3 regions of the Pelosinus baikalensis genome follow, and region 2 is predicted to be linked to each of the others. Evidence: riboswitches for the same ligand, from Rfam matches in the RefSeq annotation. Region 2 holds a riboswitch; each other region holds the start of a gene.
What was found. A riboswitch is a leader RNA that binds a small molecule or an ion and turns the genes downstream of it on or off. The one in region 2 is predicted to bind cobalamin.
Positions count from the first base shown of each region.

Region 1: linked by a shared signal. The riboswitch ahead of LMF89_RS01140 (TonB-dependent receptor) and the one ahead of cbiD (cobalt-precorrin-5B (C(1))-methyltransferase CbiD) in region 2 are both predicted to bind cobalamin.
Region 3: linked by a shared signal. The riboswitch ahead of LMF89_RS20915 (ABC transporter substrate-binding protein) and the one ahead of cbiD (cobalt-precorrin-5B (C(1))-methyltransferase CbiD) in region 2 are both predicted to bind cobalamin.

Region 1 covers NZ_JAJHJB010000001.1:283,501-288,307, forward strand. The annotation lists gene LMF89_RS01130 (PTS sugar transporter subunit IIA) at 1-317, opposite strand, end outside; gene LMF89_RS01135 (BglG family transcription antiterminator) at 460-2,253, opposite strand; cobalamin riboswitch at 2,617-2,800, shown strand; gene LMF89_RS01140 (TonB-dependent receptor) at 2,967-4,807, shown strand, end outside.
Region 2 covers NZ_JAJHJB010000003.1:72,586-77,392, reverse strand. The annotation lists gene cobM (precorrin-4 C(11)-methyltransferase) at 1-309, opposite strand, end outside; gene cbiT (precorrin-6Y C5,15-methyltransferase (decarboxylating) subunit CbiT) at 352-933, opposite strand; gene cbiE (precorrin-6y C5,15-methyltransferase (decarboxylating) subunit CbiE) at 930-1,556, opposite strand; gene cbiD (cobalt-precorrin-5B (C(1))-methyltransferase CbiD) at 1,541-2,641, opposite strand; cobalamin riboswitch at 2,723-2,897, opposite strand; gene LMF89_RS03370 (ArnT family glycosyltransferase) at 3,035-4,576, opposite strand; gene LMF89_RS03365 (NAD-dependent epimerase/dehydratase family protein) at 4,713-4,807, opposite strand, start outside.
Region 3 covers NZ_JAJHJB010000041.1:24,731-29,537, forward strand. The annotation lists gene LMF89_RS20895 (nucleoside recognition domain-containing protein) at 1-1,265, opposite strand, end outside; gene LMF89_RS20900 (FeoB small GTPase domain-containing protein) at 1,262-2,041, opposite strand; gene LMF89_RS20905 (FeoA family protein) at 2,088-2,333, opposite strand; gene LMF89_RS20910 (STAS domain-containing protein) at 2,626-2,886, shown strand; cobalamin riboswitch at 3,029-3,209, shown strand; gene LMF89_RS20915 (ABC transporter substrate-binding protein) at 3,329-4,807, shown strand, end outside.

The sequences.
Region 1 (4,807 bases), on a different contig from region 2:
GTAACAGCAAATAAAATAATAAAACGAACCGGCTGATCATCCAGGCTTTTCCAATCAATATCAGCTTTCGTTCTCCCAATAGCCAGTGATGTTTTGTTAACAAATTTTGATTTTCCATGGGGAATAGCGATGCCATTACCAATTCCAGTTGTTCCTATTGATTCCCGATAAAATACATCTTTTAGAAAGTTCTCTCGATTTGATATCGCATTTACCTGAAACAATAAGTCCGTTAACTCTTCCACAACTTCCTCTTTTGTGGTAGCCTCCATATCCAATTTGATTGTTTCACTTCTTATCACTTTTGATAAATCCATAATTCTACCCCATTCCCTTCAAATTTTCATTAAAAAGCGTTGCACATCGATAGTGCGAGTGCATTCTAGCAGATAATTCATTTCATTTTTTGCCTCGTATAAGTGATAGATCTCCATGACTATATCTTTTACGTGTTCATAATCAGGATTGAGAATATAAAAATTTTATACGATTGCCGTCTTCCGTATTGTTCACGATTTGGATTGCAAGTCGTTTAACATTGCAATTTCCAGCCAAGAATATCTGTATTTCTTTGCCGAATTCAACTTTATAAAACGATAATTTTTGTGCATTGTTATTTTCTAGATCATTAATAATGAATGCATCTTCTGTGTTAATGTAAATATCAGTAGCAGAAATTAATTTTTCAAGATTTTCTAGTTGTAAATCTTGCTTAGTATTTTCAAATGAATCTTCAATTAAGATGCTCTTAATATTTTTAATGTCTTTTTCATTTAATAATGCTGAAACAAGCATATATGGTTTTTCTTTAATCGTTAAATGAACTGTTGAGATAATAAAGTCGATATCATCTAAATTGATCGTGCTTAATTTATGTTCTGATATTACATCGCCAATCTGCCACTGGGGAAATGCCCTTCTCAATCGAGTTGTCAATAATTGTGAAGTACCATAGCCGCTATGGCAAACTACAATTACTTTCTTATAACTGATTCCTCTTTCAATGGCTGCTTGAAAATAAGTCACTAAATATCCAATTTCATCAATACTAATAGTATTTAAATTGTATTTTAAGGTAATCAAATGCACTACGATCTGGCATATGCTTAACATTTCAGTAAATCGTTCCTCAATTTCTTTTAATAATGGATTTTTTATTTGAATGTTATATTTAAGACGATTTAGCATTGGTCTAATATGCAATATTAATCCATCATGCAGCAAAGGATCTTTGGTCAAATCAAAGGTTAAAATATCTGAGACCATTTTGATTAGAGAAGTAGTTATATCAATGTAATTCACTTCCTGGTCTTTTTTAATAACTAATGAATTCCCCAGTAGTCGTTGTCCAACTCCGCATGAAACCAGGTATTGATAAATATAATGAATTTCTGAGTCATTAATATTAATTTTACATTTTTCATAAATTTTTAGCGCTAGCTTAGCAGCACTTTCGGATATTAGGTTGTCAGTAGACAGAAACATGAAGCTGCTATTATTCTGCCCTTGGATTTGGTTGCCTTCACTTACTCTTTTTATACAGATAAGAATATGGGTCAATAAATTAATAAAATATGGATCACCAATCGTATATTCCAATGTTTTTTCTAAATCAATCAATATTTTTTCAATATATAAGACTAAATCAATATCAAAGATCTTAGATAATCCCTTTATTGTCTGTGAATCAAGCCTAGAGATGCTCCTTTCATCAAGGCCATCACTAGTATCATTTAGTAATTCATTGGTAATGGACGCAATTGCTTTTCGTATATTTACTTCTGATCCATTAATCTTTGTGCCTTCCACACTTCTATTGAGTGTAATATCATAGCTTTGCAGCCAATCCCCTATGAACTTTAAATCATTTGCAATGGAGGCTTTGCTAACATAGTATGTATCTGCCAATTTTTGAATGGATGTATTTTGATTTGATTTCGTAAGCAACAATTTCAAAGTTTCTATTCTGCGATTTTTGATTGACAATGGATCGAATGCTCCTAAATTTGCATTGATATCATTTAGTAAATCGATTTTTTGATGATTACCAATCTTTATTTGTATACCACTCCCCGGCTTGCGAGTAATCTCAATATTTTTATTTTTCAAATAATTTTCAATAAAATTTATATCTTTGGATAGTGTTTTATCAGATACTTTAAGAACTCCCGAATAATATTTAATTGGTTTAAAATCATTTTCTGCAATAAGTAGTCTGATTAATTCTTTTTGTCGTAAATTGAATATAGACACTTATTCTTCCTCCTTATTACTATCTGCACTACTTATCTCGTGTTAATAGTAACATACGTATTATTTCTTTAAAATACTAAATGCCTTCCGTTATGATACAGAAGGTTTAATACCTAACTACGTAATTTTAGCGGCAGGAGGATCAAGCCGTCGTTACTCATAAACTCAACGCCCCTGACCGACTAATAAATTCAGAGTAATTTTTATCAAAGATATTATCAATGCCAGCGGCGATTTGGATAGTAGACATTACAAAAATAGTTGAAATTTTTTATTATCCCCTATAAACAGACAGAATTTTCTTGACAATTCCTAGTAAGAAGTGATAAAAGTAATAGATGGTATAGCTTGTCTTACTAAAAATTGAATATCGTTACGTCAGGTGCCCGCAAGGGCTTAATAGGGAAGACCGGTGTAATACCGGCGCGGTCCCGCCACTGTAACGGGGAGTGAATCCGCAAAGATGTCACTGGAGCGCAAGCTTTGGGAAGACGCGGGTAAGCAAAGATCCGAAAGCCAGGAGAACTGCCTGATTGTTAGTCACCGTTATACTCACGAGCGATGAGGAGGGGATTTAGAGAGAACAATCTTTTTTGGCTGTTGCAAAGGTCAGAATCGAATATGAACGGAATCTTTTATGCTTTATAGCCCCTTTCTGAATTTCAGAGAGGGGCTAATTCGTGTGTATTAAAATCTAAGGAGGAAATCTTTGAGTGAAAAAGAAAGCAAAACTAATAAATGCCAATAAAGAAGTTTTAATAACAATGCTGCTTACTAGTTCGATGCTGCTGGGCGGAGGCAATTCCCTTGCTGCCGAAGAAGAAACATCGACTCCTACTTTCACTTTGGATCAAATGATTGTAACCGCTACTAGAACAATGAAAGATGTGAAAGAAGTTCCAGCCAGTGTTGATGTGATTACCGCAGAGGAAATCGCTGCCAAAAATGTGACATCTGTCACGGAAGCATTGCAAATGAAAACAGGTGTCTACATGAGTCCAATCGCACAGGGCGGAATCAGTATCAGAGGTTTTGGCAGCACTGATATTCTGGTTCTCTTAGATGGACAGCCGATGAATTCTGGTTGGAATGGAGTTATGAACTGGGAGATGATCCCTGTAGAGCGTATTGCCCGTATTGAAATTGCTCGGGGAGCAGCATCATCTTTGTATGGAGGACGCGCGGTTGGCGCAGTTGTAAATATTACTACAAAAGATAGTGAAAAAGATACCAGTATTGATGCTGTTGTTTCCTATGGAAGCAATAATACATGGAAAAAAAGTATGTATTTTGATCAAAAATTAAATGACAAACTATCTGTTGGAGCAGGATATGAAAAAAGGTCCTCAGACGGCTATCGCGGTTATTATCGAACCGCTAACGGCAGCGCAAGTACAACGGTAAACCCAAGTACGATCAAAAATGTAAATTTACCTAAAATATCTGATGGGTCATACCTTATTGGCGGTCGTGGTGAAAAAGAATGGGAAAATGAAAACCAGTCTTTTCATTTAAAATATAAATTTGATGATAATAAATCGTTGAAATATACGTATATGAAAAGCAAAAATGACTATTCTTACAAAAATCCTTTCACCTATGCTTATGATGCAAATGGCAATCCAATTTTTAATGGAACTGTAAAGACCCAAGATGGTAGCTATGTGAAGTTAACTGCAGGCAATTTTTTGGGATACGTAGGAAGAAGGGAAACTGATTTACACACATTAAATTATCAAGATGATGATCATAAAGTGCAGTTAAACATTGGATTTAGCGATACGAAAAAAGATGGATTCAGCAGTGCGTCTTCTTCGGTAACAAATATTAATTGGGAAGGTAAAGGAACAAACTCTTTTTATCCAAACAAAACCTATAATATTGATTTTCAAAAGGCATGGGAAAATATTGGGAAGCATACAATTGTTGCTGGCTTCAATGGAAAAGAAGAGTCTTTTGATCAAACAAGATACAATCTGACTAACTGGAAAGATCATAATTCAGTGACCAGTTTCTATGAGAAACATGGAGGAAAAGCTAAAAATATTGCTTTATTTGTGCAAGATGAATATAAGATTTCTGATCCTGTAACAATGTATTTAGGAGTCCGTTATGACCATTATAAAAAGTATAACGGTTATTCTCATTACTATGATGCCGGTGAAGTATTGAACCCATCAACGAGTAAAAACCACGATAATGGCAGTTATGATGAATTGAGTCCAAAAATTTCTTTTGAATATAAAGCGAATAAATCTACTAGCTATTATACTTCCTATGGACATTCTTTTAATCCACCACTCCTTTATCAAGTATATCGGTACGGAGGGGGAGGAATGGGTGATGTCATAGCAAATCCTGATTTAGACCCTGAAACCTCTGATACCTTTGAAATTGGTATGAAAAAATCGTTAAATGAAAAAACCAATTTGGGGATTTCTTTATATCATGTAAAGACTGATGATAAAGTTGCCTATATATCTCACTATCTGCCAGGAACATCCATTGTAGATTTTAAAAGATATGAAAATGCAGGTACTGAAAAACGCAGAGG
Region 2 (4,807 bases):
AGAAATATTCTTCTTATCTAGAGCATCCATTTGCTCTTGAATAGCCCCATAAATACTTGGATCTCCAGTATGTAATCGAACCGTTTTTTGGCCACGTTCTGTGGCCTTCTCCATAACTTCTATAACTTGATCCAAAGTCATAGAGGCACTATTATAAATAGAGGCTCCCTGCTTTGCTAGCGACAGCAAGGCTGGGTTTACTAACGAACCTGCATAAATAATAACATCTGCCTCACCTAATAAGCGTTGTCCTTTTACAGTAATAAGCTCAGGGTCCCCCGGACCTGCTCCTACAAATGATACATGCATGAATGAACCTCCTGATTAATTAAAATTCTCTAACGAATAGAGTTAGATATTCTTAGTGGATGTAATAAGATAGATTGGATTTAAAGCTTGCAGCATATTACTTGTTTTAATATGTTTTATACGTGTTACTTGCATACCGAAAGCTTCTACGGTAAATTCAGGTTTAGCTTGCATAGTATGTAAGGCTTCATATAAAGTTTCAACGGTAATTGCCGTAATTACTAATCGTCCATTTGATTTTAATAAATAATTACTTTGCTTTAAGATTTCCTGTAAATGACCACCGCTGCCTCCAATAAAAATTGCATCAGCCTTTGGAATGTTCTGTAATGCTGTTGGAGCAGTTCCAGAAATGACTTCAACATTAGCCGCACCAAATTTTACAGCATTAGCACGAATTAAATCAACTCCTTCTGGATGACGCTCTATAGCATATACAGTACCTTGGGGAGCCTGAAGTGCAGCTTCAATTGAAAGAGATCCAGTACCTGCACCAATATCTATAATAATATCGGTGGGGCGTATCTTAGCTTTATTCAGAACTAAGATACGAACTTCCTGCTTCGTCATTGGTATGTCGCCCCGCAGAAATTCATCATCGCTAATACCTGGAAAATATGTCATATTGTCACCACCATTACACAATGAGTAAATCCATCGACTTCTTTGATTTCACCTAATGTTAAGTGTTTAATTTTTTCATTTTCATAAGATAAATTAGCACATAACCATACCTTTGAATGTAATGGCCAACCATGCTCAAGGAGTACGTTTGCAATATATAAAGGATTTTGTTCAAAATCAGTTAATATGCCAAGCTTTTTTTCAGGATCATAATTCAGATCAATATCTTTGGCTTGTCGTCCATGCATACTAATCAAAACTGCATCCTGCCAAATTTCAGTGATCCTGGCAAAAGCTAACTGCATCGAACTAATACCAGGAATAACCGTAATCTGTGCCGAGGAAAATTTGGTTTTAAGGGTAGCTAAAAAACTATAAAAGCCAGGATCACCGGAAACCATTACAACTACATCGTTATCCATTAGGGAGGTAGCGATAAATGTTAATACCCCTTTTAGGTCATTGTCAATTACCTTAGTAATCACATGATCAGGAGCAAAAGTTGCAAGAGCACGCTTACTGCCTGCTATCACCTTTGCATCTGCAATGATGCGGCTAGCCACTGGCAAGATGTAATCAGGTGAACCTGGTCCTATTCCTACAACTATTATTTTATGTTCCATCCTAACTTGCCTCCAATTTCTCGTGCCGTATCATCAACCGCCAATAAATCACCTTGCAGAGTGATCATTGCGGTACCTACTTTTAAATCACCAAATACATATCGTTCAGCCCGAATGCTGACTCTTTCAGCAATTACACGATAAACATCATTTAATTTAAATTGTGCAATTATGGGCATAGCGGCTTCTGTAGTATTGCACGTTAATATTTCTTGTATAGCTTGCTGTGGAGCACCAAGGGCAGCCATGTAGGCGGCTAAAGTTTCAAAGCGAGCATCAGCTACACGGTTATGAGTATGAAAAATTCCAGCAGCTACTTTTACGAGCTTTCCTAAGTGCCCAAAAATTAATACTTGTTTCATACCATATTGCACAGCACTTTCTAACATATGTCCTATAAAATTACTAGTTTGGATTACTGTTTCTGTTGGCAGATGATATTGGTTAATAGCAATATCCTGGCCAATTTTCCCGGGGGCAAAGACTACTTCGTCATACCCTAAGGCTCTCACCATTGATATTTGCGGTGACAACGAATTTTTAAAGGCTTCCTCTGACATTGGCTCAACAATGCCTGTAGTACCTATAATAGATAAACCGCCGATAATGCCTAAAGTAGAATTTAAAGTACGCTTTGCTAATTTTTCACCTTCAGGTATCGAAATGGTAACCGTTACGCCATGCCCAGCAGGTAATACATCTTGTATGGCCTGCATAATCATCTTGCGGGGACCAGGATTAATTGCAGGTTGTCCAACTGCTACAGATAGACCTGGCTTTGTTACAATACCGACTCCTATACCAGCTTGTAGGATTATTTCATTCGCAGTATTAATTTCTATTTCGGCAGATATAGTTGTGCCATGTGTTACGTCGGGATCATCACCAGCATCTTTTATTACACTGGCTTTTCCACCAGAACTTAGACGCTGACTCGTTGCAATTTTCACTTGAATCATATGTCCCTGCGGTGACGCAACATCAACCATTTTAGGTAATTCACCTTTCCATGCTAATAAGGCTGCTTTAGTGGCAGCAGCTGCACAAGTACCTGTAGTAATTCCAGATTTCATCTTTTTTGACAAAATAAATCCCCCTGCAGACAGGGGGTACAATAAACCAATTGAATAATTTATTCTACCACCTGCCTATCCTTCGTAGGTCATAATGGTGTGTTAGAATAGGTAGGTCTCCTGACTCTGGCTCATTACACACCTAAACCTTCCCGGGGATTCCCCAGTGGTGTATCTTAGTTGCATTCCCCAATACAGTGGCGGGACCGCGCTGGCTTCTAACCAGTCTTCCCTTTTAAGCGTAAGCACCTATTCCCATAGAGCTATTAAATTATTGTTATATTCTAAACTTCTATGTTGTATGTATTCCACTAGCAAATAAAAATTTCCTGCTATTCTTTGATTAAATATAAAAGTTAACTTTATTTTGATAGTAGAGAACATTTTTCGACCACATTTTTAGGATCACTCTTTTAGCAACAACATTTTGTCACTAATGCAGGATAAAATGATAATAGATTGTCGGTTTGTAACTGTTAAACGATCATATTCAGATTGTCTGATTAGAAAATAGGAACGCTGGCTTTCTTGAATCAACTTATTAAAATCGGTGCCTAGTACGATCTCTTTGCCATAAGCGTTGGTGTAGAAAGCAAAACCAGGACGTAAGAATTTTACCACATACACTGGAGATTTGCCATCGTACTGACGGTTAAATTCTTGAGCAATATTTTTAGTTGTGAGCATAGGCGCTGCAATGGGAAAAAGTATAGCAGTTAGAACCATGGAAAATAAAGCCATCGATATGATTTTAGTCCAAAAAGCGCGAAGGATATCGTTTTTCCATGCAAAATATGCTACCAAGGAAGACATTAAAGCAAAGATTATGGCGGATATATATATGCCATTTGCCAATATCGGCATAGCTTTAAGCCCGATGAACATAATCCCTATAAATAATATTGTTACTATACTTAAACCTATAGACCAGCTTGTAAAATGAATTTTACCATGTGATGTCCAAAGACGATCGATATACCAACCAACAATCATGGCTAATGGTGGGTACATAGGTAAAATATAGGATACCAGCTTTGTTTGGGAAATAGTAAAAAAGGCAAAAATAAACAATGACCATATATTTAGAAATAATAGCGTTGAAAAATCGTATGTACTTTTCGTTAGAGAATCCCATATGGATTGAATCATGATCCCTGTCCAGGGAAAGAAACCCAGAATAAGAACTGGAACATAATAATACCAGAGTACACCCTCAGGATGCTCTGGAGACGTGAACCTTGTAATATTATGAAAACCAAGGAAAGTATCGACAAAGATACTTCCGTGAATATTATACATCAAGATATACCAAGGTGTAGCTATTGCAGCATAGATCAACAATCCTGAGAATATTTTCATACTTTTTAATAGTGCCCAGTTACGTGTAGCAAGTAAATAAAAAAAGATAATTCCTCCAGGAAATAATAATCCAATAGGTCCTTTCGTTAATGTAGCTAACCCAGCGAATAGATAGGTAATATAATATTTTTTCTCTATAAAAGCCAATAAAGAAGCAGAAAGAAAAAAAAGTAAAGTAATATCAGTTACGGCAGCCTTTCCCAAATAAAAGAATTCAATACTGGTAGCTAATACTAACGCTCCCGCAACACCGGCTCGTTCATTAAATAAGCGCCGACCCGATTGATAGACTAGTAATGTACAAGCAACAGCTAATATCGCAGATGGAAAGCGAGCGGCAAATTCATTCATACCAAAAAGTTTATAAGATGCAGCTACTAACCAATAATACATGGGAGGCTTATCATACCAATACTCCCCATAAATACGAGGAGAAAGAAATTCATTAAAGCTAAACATTTCTTTAGGTGTTTCTGCATATACAGGTTCATCAGGATCTAACAAAGGGACTCCGCCCAAATTAAAAAATACTATTAATATTGTAATTATAGCCACCAGCCAAAAACCAGTTCCTAACTTTTTAAACATTTGGTCTGCAACCTCCGAAAGTTGAATTAATTAAGACGAGTAAGGTTTATAAGAGTAATGGATATATTATTATATAACAACGCTGGTCATTTATTTGCGTGTTAATAATAATATATCCTAAAGAAAATTTTAAGATCTAGATAAGAGAGCGATATGTTTTAGCTAATCCCTCTAAAAGTATCATATGTGGTTGCCAGTCTAAATTTTTTCGTGCTATAGCATTTGATAAAG
Region 3 (4,807 bases), on a different contig from region 2:
CAAGGCCAGTGAAGCAGGCAAAAGAGCATTGTGCAGACAGCAGTTAACCAAGTCCAGTTATTATTGATAAGTATATCCCGTAATTCCTCTAAGGTGCCATATTTCATCATTTGACCAGTTGATAAATAGCACATGAGAAGAATTGGCATAACGATTTCATTAGCAGGCAGACCTAGGATGAAGGCTAAAAGAATAAAACCGTCTAGGCCAATGGCGTAAGCAAAAGGCTGCAGCCAAGCTGCTAAATGACCAATGATGCTTATTTCGCCTATGTAAATATTGGCAAGCAGCCAGGTAATGGCACCTGCTGGTGCTGCCATGATAATTGCCCGTTTTAGGACGAAGATCGTGCGATCAATGAGAGAACGGTAAAAAATAGCGCCTAATTGGGGTTTGCGGTAAGGAGGCAGCTCTAAGACCATAGAAGAAGCTTCTCCCTTTAGCAGTGTGTGTGATAAAGCCCAAGATACAGTAAAAGTTATAAAAATTCCTAACACAACTAAGCTTGTTACTACTAGTGAGGCTACTGCAGTTTGTAATTCTGATACCACCATGCCGCCCATAAAAATAGTGGCGATCGCAATCAAGGTAGGAAATCGTCCATTGCATGGTACAAAGTTGTTAGTCAGCACAGCAATTAATCGTTCACGAGGAGAATCAATGATACGGCAGGAAACGACGCCAGCAGCATTACAGCCAAACCCCATGCACATGGTGAGAATTTGTTTGCCGCAAGCACGGCATTTCTTAAACATATTATCAAGATTAAAGGCGACTCTTGGCAAATATCCTAAATCTTCTAGCAGTGTGAACAAGGGAAAGAAGATTGCCATAGGTGGCAGCATAACCGCGATAACCCAAGCGAGACTTCGAAACATACCTAAGACTAATATACCAGTTAACCAAGAGGGGGTTCCTGCTAATTCAAACCAGATTAAAAGCTGATCCTGAAATGCAAAAAGCGTGTCGGCAATCATTTGCGAAGGAACGTTTGCCCCTGCAATCGTAATCCAGAAGATGATGCTAAGTAAAGTAAACATGATAGGATAACCAAATAATCGGGAAGTTAAGATATCGTCAAGTTTATGATCCCAGCTGCATGAATTAGTGGAATTTTTACTTACGGCTGGCCCTGCTATCATTTCGGCATTTTTATAAATATCAGATACAATTTTATCACCTAAGTTGGGATTACTAAGGCGGATTTTTTCCGCCTCAGTGCATATTTCCTCTAGGGTGATCATAGGTTTTATAGCAGCACTCATACAGCAACCTCCTGTAAGCGTGTCGAATGCAGATCAAAATCAAGATATTGACTGATGCTGTTGATAAACGCTTCATCTCCATCTAATAACCGCAGTGCGACCCAACGAGGGTTGAGATTCGATCCGATTAACCTTGAGACTTTTGGTAGAAGTTGTTGAATGGCATTTTCTACTTCAGAAGAATAGTTAATTTGCCTGGGGGCTACGGTGCAAAGTCCTGTAGACATTTCATATAGCTTTTGACGCAGGATGTCGAGACCTTTTCCATTACGGGCAGCAGTGGCAACAACTGGTACACCTAAATCTTTTTGCAAAGCAGAGATATCGATCTTAATATTTTTCTTTTCTGCTTCATCAATCAGATTGACGCAAACAATAATCTTTGGTGTGATTTCCATGACTTGCAACGCCAAATTAAGATTGCGTTCAAGGCAAGTAGCATCTAATACTACTAGTGTTGCATCCGGTTTGCCAAAACAAATAAAGTCTCTGGCAACTTGCTCTTCTACTGTATGGGCTAAGATCGAATAAGTACCAGGTAAGTCGATCATTAAAAAAGAACGATCTAAATACGTAAAACTTCCTTGGGCATTATCAACCGTTTTCCCAGGCCAATTTCCTGTGTGCTGATGTAAGCCAGTTAGCGCATTAAAAACAGTACTTTTTCCCACGTTTGGATTACCAGCTAAAGCTACCGTAAATTGCCCAGGAGTCGTTGTAACTCCAAAATGCTCACTCAGAAGTTTATGATGTTCTTCAATCGTAGAATTGCTCATTCCCATTCTCCCCCCCTAAATTTGTTGGCTATAGTTATAGCCCAGATTACATCGGATTAACATGAATTTGACTGGCGTCTTCACTGCGTAAAGCAATGAGAGTATCACGTACCATATAGGCTACAGGGTCACCTGTTGGGCTCTTGCGAATACATTGAACAGGCGTTCCTGGTACCATACCTAAGTCTAGAATGCGGCGGCGCAGCAAGCCTTGTAAATTAAGGGATACGATCTGGCATACAGATCCTATGCCCAGTGTTGATAATGGAATTGTTGTTAATGCAGTATTCATTATAAATCCTCCTTTGGCAAAATGGTTTAATATTAGCCAGGGCTAACATTAGTAGGAAAAAATATGGTTAGCCACGGCTAACATATAAGTAAGGGAATCTAATTTAGTATATGAACAGTAAAAGATTTGGTTACATACACTGATTGAGAATTAAAATATTTGACAGATGTTTTAATTATTGTTAAAATGATAATGATTATCAATATTAAAAGAAAAATAAGATTGTAAGCTCATAAAACATATGAAAATAAAGTGAATTTGTTATTTTAAGGTTGTAAAAGGAGGAAGAGGGATGTCTGTATGGGTAACAACTGATAACCGACAAGTATATATGAATGTAAGCGGTGACGTATTTGTAGAGCATCTTAATTTTCTGGAGCAAAACATGCTGAAGCATTTGCAGTATGGGTATCGGCGTATTGTGGTTAATATTAATAATATCGGACATTTGGATCATGATGGTATCCACGTTTTTCAATATGTGCGTGAAAAGATGCTAAAACATGGTGGAGAATTAATTATTGAAGATGAAAAAGGGAAATTAGCCATTTAATTCATACCGGATCGAATTACATCTTGCTTAATGATAAAAGATTTAAAAGGATTTCCTCCATTTATCTATATGTTGCAAAAAAACCAACAGTTGACAAAGAGAGGATTCTATTGTAAAGTATCGATGAGAATGACTATTACAATTAGATATTGCTGGTATAGGTGCCCTTCGGGGCTTAATAGGGAAGTTCGGTTCAATGCCGACACGGTCCCGCCACTGTAATGAGGAGCAAACCCATGTTGTGCCACTGAGATGATATCTTGGGAAGGTTTGGGGGAGCAATGATCCAGAGTCAGGAGAACTGCCTATATAACAAATCACCGATATAACCTGCGAGAGATGGGGATGGGATTTATGCGAATTTTCGTATTGTTTTCTGCTTGCGTTTTACTCTCGGTTTATACCGAGAGTTTTTTTATTATAACTAGAAAGGCGGAGAAAAATGAAAAAACGTTCTTATTTATGGATTATTTTGGGGTTAATCAGCTGTTTGCTGATGGCAGTGGCTGGCTGTTCTTCTGACAAGAAGAGCAGTAGTGGTGCGAAGGAGAAGGTACTTAAATTTATCACGGTTTGGCCTGCGAATACGATGGACCCTCATCGGTGTCATTTTAGTTTTATCTTAAACTCTGGAGCGATGGAAACCCTGGTTGGATTGGACCCAAAAACAACAGAACTCTATCCTTGGCTGGCAGAAAGCTGGAAATCTGACGATGGTCAGCATTGGGAGTTTAAAATCCGTAAGGGAGTGAAATTCCATAATGGAAAAGATCTGACTGCAGAGGCTGTTAAGGCTAGCTTAGAGCGCTCTATTTCCGTAAATCCTGGCGTAAAAGCATCTTTAAAAATTGCTGTAATTGAGGTAGTCGGTGATATCTTAAAAATTACCACTGAAAATCCATATCCGGCTCTGCCGTCGGAATTAGTTCATTATAATACGGTGATTATGGATGTGATGGTGCCAGATGGTAAGCCGCCTATTGGAACGGGTGCATTTATGTTTGCCAGCTTTGATATTGCTAAAGGTGCAGAATTGGTAAAATTCCCTAAATACTGGAATGGTATAGCGAAATTGGATCGGGTTATTATGACATTTAATGATGATGCAAATGCTCGTCTATTGGCGTTGCAATCCGGCGATGCGGATATCATTTATCGTCCGGCACTGGATACGCTGCAAACTTTGCGCAAGGATAGCAAGGTAACCGTAGAGAGTGTTCCAGGTAAACGAGTGTATCATTTAATTTACAATTATGCTGGTAACAATCAAGATTTATGGGGGAATGAAGAATTCCGCAAAGGAATGGATGCCCTCATTAATCGTCAGGAAATAGTTGATAAGGTTATGGGGAAAGAAGCCGTTGTAGCCTACAATCCTTTCCCAGGAAATTATCCTTTCTCTCCTGATCCTAAGCCTCATGTCTACAGTTTGGACAAGGCATTGCAGCATTTTCAGGCTGCTGGTTTAACGGTGCAGGATGGTAAGGTACTTAGAAATGGTCAGCCGATCAAACTTCGGATGGCTACCTATATTGCTCGTCCCGAATTGCCGCAAATCGCTCAAATTGTTCAAGCAACGGCTAAACAAGTGGGAATTGAAATGGAAATTCAGGTAGCTGAGAATATTGATGAATATTTGCCCCAAGGAAATTGGGATTTAGTGACATACTCTTTGCTGACTACTACCAGAGGAGATGGAGCGTTTTTCTTAAATGCTGCTTTTTCACCGAAAGGTATGCAAAATCATGGCCGCCTCAATGTACCAGAATTAATTTCTTTATTGGACACCTATAATCAGACGATCGATAAAGCAAAGCGAAATGAAACGGCAAAGGCAATTGCTACGATAATAGAAGACAGAGCTTATAATGCCTATATAACTTCCCCATATGAAACGGCTGCATATCGTAAAAACGTGAAA